2 regions of the Stenotrophomonas sp. YJH_SMC_105-26 genome follow, and region 1 is predicted to be linked to the other one. Evidence: riboswitches for the same ligand, from Rfam matches in the RefSeq annotation. Region 1 holds a riboswitch; the other holds the start of a gene.
What was found. A riboswitch is a leader RNA that binds a small molecule or an ion and turns the genes downstream of it on or off. The one in region 1 is predicted to bind glycine.
Positions count from the first base shown of each region.

Region 2: another riboswitch for glycine. It lies ahead of gcvP (aminomethyl-transferring glycine dehydrogenase); the one in region 1 lies ahead of AC5P7F_RS06145 (trimeric intracellular cation channel family protein).

Region 1 is NZ_JCAFSD010000001.1:1,345,665-1,349,716, forward strand. It holds gene AC5P7F_RS06125 (NAD(P)/FAD-dependent oxidoreductase) at 1-75, shown strand, start outside; gene AC5P7F_RS06130 (hypothetical protein) at 169-585, opposite strand; gene AC5P7F_RS06135 (nuclear transport factor 2 family protein) at 589-1,020, opposite strand; gene AC5P7F_RS06140 (GIY-YIG nuclease family protein) at 1,165-1,440, opposite strand; glycine riboswitch at 1,481-1,570, shown strand; glycine riboswitch at 1,584-1,687, shown strand; gene AC5P7F_RS06145 (trimeric intracellular cation channel family protein) at 1,772-2,389, shown strand; gene AC5P7F_RS06150 (hypothetical protein) at 2,456-3,304, opposite strand; gene AC5P7F_RS06155 (3-deoxy-7-phosphoheptulonate synthase) at 3,593-4,052, opposite strand, start outside.
Region 2 is NZ_JCAFSD010000001.1:629,695-633,746, reverse strand. It holds gene gcvP (aminomethyl-transferring glycine dehydrogenase) at 1-2,750, opposite strand, end outside; glycine riboswitch at 2,813-2,915, opposite strand; gene AC5P7F_RS03045 (multidrug effflux MFS transporter) at 3,215-4,052, shown strand, end outside.

The DNA.
Region 1 (4,052 bases):
GCGTACTGGAGCTACCAACGCAGCGCGCGCATCATCTTCGGTGATGATCAGGACGACCGGCGGCCGAGGCGGTAAGGCCGCACGCAACAGGGGTCGGATCCCTTTTCCGCGGGAAAGGGCTCTGACCCCGTCAACAAACATGGAGCGCCATCCACGCATGGCGTGGATCTACTTCCGGCAGAAGTCCTCCTTCCTCGCGGTGTCGGCAATCTGCGCGGTACTCCAATGCCGGGTGATCCAGATCGCCAACGCGGTGCTGCTGAGATGCCAGCGCAGCATGCCGCGCCGAGGTTGCCGCCACAGGTGGCGCCGGGCAATCCAGAAGGCCTCCCGCTCCACTTCAGGCACCTTGTTCTTCATCCCGTCCTTGTCGAAGAACTGGGCGGTGAAGCGCCAGGGGTTCATCGGCTGGTATCCCGCCCGTGGCTCACCGCTGCACGCAGCCACACCACTGGGCGCGCGGTCGGCCGGCTTCGGCCGACCGTCCACCAATGCCAGCCCGAGCAGATACAGCAGGCCAGGCAGCAGCGCGATGCCGGCGACCAGCACGACGACGGAGATCCATGCGTTGCCGGCGGCACGCATCGCTCAGTGCGCCTTCGGTTTCGGGTACCACAGTGCGTTGACGATGACCCAGCGCTGGTCGAAACGCCCCATGTGGAAGTAGTCGACGAACCACGGGGTTTCCAGCCGCACCGAGGCCGCGTTTCCGGTCACGTCCAGCACCGTGCAGCGGCGATCCCATTGATCCTTCGGGGTCTTCAGCGCGCCCTGTTTCGTCAACGAGACCAGCTCTTCCTTCGACATCCGGCGCAGGCCCAGGCGCTCGTCGGGTGTATCGCCGAGCACAGCGCGCTTGGCCAGGTCCGGATGCAGGGAACGGGCGACGCGCTGCGGGTCGGCCTCCAGCTGGCCATCGACGTAGTCGTGGCAGGTGGCTTCGATGGCCGCGATCGTGGCGGGGTCGGCGGCAGGGCTCGTTGCTGCGGAAAGCGCGAACAGCAGGGCAATCGTGGACATCCGGGTCTCCGGCTCTGGGCGCGGGCGGATCATCGCATGGGCCGAACGGCCCATCCACGCATGACGTGGATCTACTGTAGAGCCGAGCCCATGCTCGGCTCCCGCATCGGGCAGACGGAACAACAGCCGAGCGTGGGCTCGGCTCTACAGAAGCGCAGGATCCGTTGCCTGCAGCCAGGCCAGCTTGCGTTCGCGGGGCTGCTGCTTGAGTTGCCACTCGGCCCGCGAGGCGGCGGCCCGGTCCGGGTATTCGCGCACGGCCAGCACGCGCAGCGGCGGCCGGGCCCGGGTGTAGCGCGCGCCCTTGCCGGCCTGATGGGCGGCGAAACGCGCCTCCACATCGGTGCTGATGCCGGCGTAATAGCTGCCATCGCGGCATTCGAGCAGGTACAGGAACCACGGGCGGAGGGATGGGGCCATGCCTGGATTATGCCGTGCTGCACTGCAGCGGATATACTGGCGACCGAATGCAGGAGAGAGGCGCCGCGCTGGCGCCCGCCGAAGGCGCAGGCTCCCATGATCGCTCAGGCCGGTGGGCTGGAATCCCACCAACCATGCATTCGACTCGCCGAGCTGGAGAGAGGTCACCGGGCACGCCCGGGACGATCCGCCGAAGGGGCACGCGGCCCATGCCGCTGAACTCTCAGGCAAAAGGACAGCGGGAGCGGCACCGGTCATCGTCATCCCGTCATTGCGCAGGCAGTGGCGGTGTAGGCGCATGGCCGGCCCCACCGCGCCCGGAGCCTGTCCCATGCTGCTGTCCATCATCTACCTGATCGCCATTTCCGCCGAAGCCATGACCGGCGCACTGTCCGCCGGCCGCCGACGCATGGACCTGTTCGGTGTGGTCATGATCGCCTGTGTCACCGCCCTCGGCGGCGGCTCGCTGCGCGACATCCTGCTCGGCCACTACCCGCTGGGCTGGGTGAAGCACCCCGAGTACCTGGGCTTCACCGTGTGCGCGGCGCTGATCGCCACCTGGGTGGCGCGCTGGATGCATCACTTCCGCCGCACCTTCCTGGTGCTCGACGGGCTGGGCCTGATCGCCTTCACCCTGATCGGCTGCTCGATCGCGCGCGAGGCCGGCCATGCGATGCCGATCGTGCTGATCGCCGGCATGCTGACCGGTGCGTTCGGCGGCGTGCTGCGCGACATCCTCTGCAACGAGGTGCCGCTGATCTTCCAGAAGGAGCTGTACGCGATCATCGCGCTGCTGACCGGCGCGGCCTACCTGTTGCTGCTGCACTGGGGCGTGGCCGACGCCACCGCGATCCTGTGCTGCCTCGGCGGCGGCTTCGCGCTGCGCCTGCTGGCGATCCACTACCGCTGGGAAATGCCGAAGTTCGTCTACCACGACGAAGTGCATTGAACGATGGCGTGTTCGCCGGGCATGGCCCGGCGCTACAGAAGAGCGGTATCCACGCATGGCGTGGATCTAGAGCACGAACTCCATAGGGCTGCCCCCCGCGCGTATCCGCTCTGGATAGTCAGCCGACGGATACCGTTGGGGTCCGCATCCCCAATCGCCGTCGGAATCGTCGGCTTTCAGCAACACGGGATCGATCCATTCGCACAAGTAGTCGCTATCAGATCGTCTTTCGTAGCCTGGACAGTTCACTTTGCCCTCCACGTCAATGGAGTTGTGGGTGCTGCCGAGGTAGCTAGCGGTCAGGTGCCCCGCCACTTGTGTGTAGGTGCCGGTCTCGAGGAAGGTCTGAACAGTCATGTTGCCACCTACGGACAGAATCCCATCATTGAGTGAGCACGCGTACAGATGATCGCATTCCAGCTCATCACGCACGAACACCCAACCACCACAGTCGAGATTCCGGGCCCTGAGGCTCCCCAGTACGATCACGCAGAGCGTCTCGCTCAAGTCGTTCAGTATCAGCGTGCCGTCTGCGATCAGGTCACCATCGACAATCACGCAGTCGGTCTCGCAGTCGGATTTCCAGTCGCCACCTAACGTCGTCGCAGGCACTACTTTGAATGAAGGCTCGTAGTCATCGGGCGCGGGCTCGGGAGATGCCGCGATCACCGCCCGGGCCTTCAGCGCAGGCCGCAGCAGCCCCTGGTCCCCTTCGCTGCTGTGGATCCTGATTCTTTCATCAAGATCCGCCAGCAGGCGCGCCTTCTCGAGGGACGGCTCAAACCAGTCTTCGATGACAGATACGGCATCTTCAGCGATTCGCCCGCCTTTCAAGCTCACGAGCGCCTTGGCAGCTTCACCGGAAATCGACCGACAAGCTGAATCCAGAAAGTTGTCATCCGGGAAAACACGCATCGGCGGGGTCCAGTCAGGCGAGGAACCCCATCTTCGGCCGAAATCGCAGGAGGACTCCATACAACTCTTCCGAAATCCTGCCGTGTGGCTCGCTGATATCCACGCATGGCGTGGATCTACGTCTCACACCACCCCGGCGATGTACCTGGCGCTGTCGCTCATGCGCAGCGCCAGGCGCATCGCCGGTGCAGATGGGCCGGCCTCCAACTCCGACCGACCCTGATCGCGGCCGCACCCCCGCAGGCGCTGGCCGCCATCCACACACGTGCCGCACTCAGGCGGCTTCGATCAGGCTGCTTCGGACACCTTCACGTCGCGACGGGCGCGCACGGCCGCAGCCAGACGCTCCAGCACCGTCACGGTGGTGTCCCAGTCGATGCAGCCATCGGTGATGCTCTGCCCGTAAACCAGCGGCTGGCCTTCCACCAGTTCCTGGCGGCCACCGACCAGATGGCTCTCGATCATCACGCCAACGATGCGCTGTTCGCCGTCTTCCAGCTGAACAGCAATGTCTTCGATCACCTTCGGCTGGTTCTCGGGGTTTTTCAGGCTGTTGGCGTGGCTGGCGTCGATCATCAGGCGCGTCGGCAGCTTGGCCTTGGCCAGCACCTGGCAGGCGTCGGCGACGCTGCCGGCGTCGTAGTTCGGCTGCTTGCCGCCCCGCAGGATCACATGGCAATCCGGATTGCCGGTGGTCGACACGATGGCGGTGCCGCCCTGCTTGGTGACCGACAGGAAGTGATGCGGA
Region 2 (4,052 bases), 720 kb from region 1:
AGGCTGGCCAGCGGGAAGGCGGCCAGTTCACGCGGGTAGGCGTGGGTCCACTCGCTGGCGGTCACTGCGGTGGCAGTGTGCGGCGCGTTCTTCAGCGGGTTGTCCTCGCGGTCGAGGCGGCCGTCTTCGATCGCGGTGATCTCCTCGCGGATCTGGATCATCGCGTTGATGAAGCGATCCAGTTCGTGCAGCGATTCGCTCTCGGTCGGCTCCACCATCAGCGTGCCGGCCACCGGGAAGCTCAGGGTCGGGGCGTGGAAGCCGAAGTCGATCAGGCGCTTGGCCACGTCCTCGGCACCGATGCCGCTGGTCTTCTCCAGCGGGCGCACGTCCAGGATGCACTCGTGCGCCACCAGGCCGTTACGGCCGGTGTACAGGGTCTTGAAGTGCGGGGCCAGGCGCTTGGCGATGTAGTTGGCGTTGAGCTGCGCGACCTGGGTGGCCTTGCGCAGGCCGTCGCGGCCCATCATTGCGATGTACATCCAGCTGATCGGCAGGATCGAGGCGCTGCCGAAGCTGGCCGCGCTGACCATGCCGACCGGGCCGTTGTCACCCAGCTTGCCCGGCAGGAACGGGGCCAGGTGCTCCTTGACCGCGCACGGGCCGACGCCCGGGCCGCCACCGCCGTGCGGGATGCAGAAGGTCTTGTGCAGGTTCAGGTGCGAAACGTCCGACCCCCACTTGCCCGGCTTGGCCACGCCGACCAGGGCATTCATGTTGGCACCGTCGGTGTACACCTGGCCGCCGTGCTTGTGGATGATCTCGCAGATCTCCACCACCTCTTCCTCGAACACGCCGTGCGTGGACGGGTAGGTCATCATGATCGCAGCCAGGCGGTCGCTGTACTTCTCGGCGTTGAGGCGGATGTCCTCGACGTCGACGTTGCCGTTGGCATCGGTCTTGGTCACCACCACCTTCATGCCGCACATCTGCGCCGAGGCCGGGTTGGTGCCGTGCGCCGAATCCGGGATCAGGCAGATGTCGCGGTGGCCTTCGCCGCGCGAGCGGTGGTAGGCGCGGATCGCCAGCAGGCCGGCGTACTCGCCCTGCGCGCCGGAGTTCGGCTGCAGGCTGACCGCGTCATAGCCGGTGCATTCCACCAGCATCGCTTCCAGCGTGTCGATCAGTTCCTTGTAGCCCAGCGCCTGGTCGGCCGGCACCAGCGGGTGGATCTGCGAGAACTCCGGCCAGGTCACCGGGATCATCTCGGCGGTGGCGTTGAGCTTCATGGTGCACGAGCCCAGCGGGATCATCGTGCGGTCCATCGCCAGGTCCTTGTCGGCCAGCGAGCGCAGGTAGCGCAGCAGTTCGTGCTCGCTGTGGTGGGTGTTGAACACCGGGTGGGTCAGGAATGCGGACTGGCGCAGCAGCCCGGCCGGCAGCGCATCGGCGGTGCTGGCATCCAGCGCGTCGACGTCGGCCTGCGCACCGAACACGGCGGCCAGTGCGACCACGTCGGCGCGGGTGGCGGTCTCGTCCAGGCTGATGCCGACCGAGTCGCTGTCGATCGCACGCAGGTTGTAACCGGCGGCGCGGGCCTTGGCGTGAATCTCATCGGCGTGCACGCCGGTGACATGCAGGGTGTCGAAGAAGTCGCCACCGACCTGCACGCCGGCCTCGCGCAGCGCGGCGGCCAGGATCGAGGCCAGGCGGTGGGTGCGCCGGGCGATGCGGGTCAGGCCTTCCGGGCCGTGGTACACGGCATACATCGAGGCCATCACCGCCAGCAGCACCTGTGCGGTACAGATGTTGGAGGTGGCCTTCTCGCGGCGGATGTGCTGCTCGCGGGTCTGCAGGGTCAGGCGGTAGGCCGGGTTGCCCTGGGCATCGACCGAGACGCCGATCAGGCGGCCCGGCATCGAGCGCTTGTAGGCGTCGCGGCAGGCCATGAATGCGGCGTGCGGGCCGCCGAAGCCGAACGGCACGCCGAAACGCTGGCTGTTGCCGACCACGATGTCCGCACCCCATTCGCCCGGGGCGGCCAGCAGGGTCAGCGCCAGCAGGTCGGTGGCCACGGCCACCAGGCCGCCGCGCGCGTGCACGGCCTCGACCAGCGCCTTGTAGTCGCCGATCTGGCCGAAGGTGTCCGGGTACTGCAGCAGCAGGCCGAAGGCTTCTGCTTCCAGTGCCTCGGCCGGGGTGCCGACGCGCAGCACGATGCCCATGGGCTCGGCGCGGGTACGCAGCAGTTCCAGGGTCTGCGGGTGCACGGCGTCGTGCACGAAGAAGGTGTCCGACTTCGACTTGGCCGAACGCTTGGCCAGGGTCATCGCTTCAGCTGCGGCGGTGGCTTCGTCCAGCAGCGAGGCGTTGGCGATTTCCATGCCGGTGAGGTCGGCGCACAGGGTCTGGAAGTTGATCAGCGCTTCCATGCGGCCCTGCGAGATCTCGGCCTGGTACGGGGTGTAGGCGGTGTACCAGGCCGGGTTTTCCAGGATGTTGCGCAGGATCACGTTCGGCGTGTGGGTACCGTAGTAGCCCTGGCCGATGAAGCTGCGCAGCACGGTGTTCTTGTCGGCGATCGCACGGATCTTCGCCAGTGCCTGCACTTCGGTCATCGATTCCGGCAGTGCCAGCGGCGCCGGCGACTTGATCTTGGCCGGTACGATGGCATCAGTCATCGCATCCAGCGACGCGTGGCCGACGACGTCGAGCATCTGCGCGATCTCGGCATCGTTGGGGCCGATGTGGCGCTCGACGAACGCATTGTGGTGCTCGAGCTCACGCAGGGAAGGGGTGTTCTGGGACATGGCGAAGGATCCGTCAGGAAAGGGCACACGCACGGGCACAAGCCGCCGGTCGGCGGTCTGCGGGGCGCCCCTCTGTCCTTTTGCCTGAGAGTTTGGAAGCGCGGAAAACCGCGGCTTCGTGCCCCTTCGGCGCCGGATCGAACCGGTCTCTCCAGAGTTGTGTTACGGGTGGTATCGGGCCTGAGCGATTACGGGCGTTGCGCCTTCGGCAGCGGTGTTCCGCTTCTCCCACCGTGTTGCCCGCCGATTATAGCCCGTTGCGGGCGCGCCAGCCGCCTGCGGGCCCGGCCGCGGCGCCTGAATGGCCGATGGCCCGCCCGTGCGTTTTGTGCACTGCTGCATGGCATCAGGCGCAATCCCCACCTATGATGGGCGGATACCCGAATTCATCTGGCGCCGTCCCTGCTGCAGGGGACTGGCGCCCGCCGTGCGTGCCGCGCATGGCCCTGCCGGACGCCTTCTCCATGACCGCCGCTGTTGCTCCTTCCACCCGCCGCATGGCCCTGCTGCTCGCCGGCCTGGCCATGTTCGGTCCGTTCTCGATCGACACCATCTTCCCCGCGTTCCCGCAGCTGGCCCAGCGCCTGGCGGTGGACGAGGTGGCGGTGCAGCAGACCATCAGCGTGTACCTGCTGTTCTACGGCCTGATGAGCCTGGCACACGGCCCGCTGTCCGATGCCTGGGGCCGCAAGCGGGTGATCCTCGGCGGCCTGGTGGTGTTCGTCGGCGCCTCGGTCGGCTGTGCGCTGTCCACCGATCTGACCACGCTGCTGGGGTTCCGCGCCCTGCAGGGCCTGTCCGCAGGCGTCGGCATGATCGTCGGCCGCGCGGTGATCCGCGACCTGTACCACGGTCACGACGCGCAGCGGCTGATGAGCCAGGTGTCGATGCTGTTCGGCATCGCCCCGGCGATCGCGCCGATCATCGGTGGCTGGATCCTGCTCAGCGGTGCTGGCTGGCCGCTGATCTTCTGGTTCCTGGTGGTGTTCGCACTGGTTCTGCTGGCGGCCACCGCCCGCTACCTGCCGGAGACCCATCCGCTCGAAGCGCGCGTTCCGTTGTCGCCGCGGGTGCTGATGCGTGATTACGTGCGCATCGGTTTCAATCCGCGCTTCCTGCGCCTGGCGCTGGCCGGCAGCATCGGTTTCGGTGGCATCTTCCTGTACATCTCCTCGGCACCGGTGTTCGTGATGCAGCACCTGCACCTGGGCGAGGGTGGTTTCGCCTGGCTGTTCATCCCCACCATCGGCGGCATGACCACCGGCTCGTTCCTGTCCGGGCGCATGGCCGGGCACACCACGC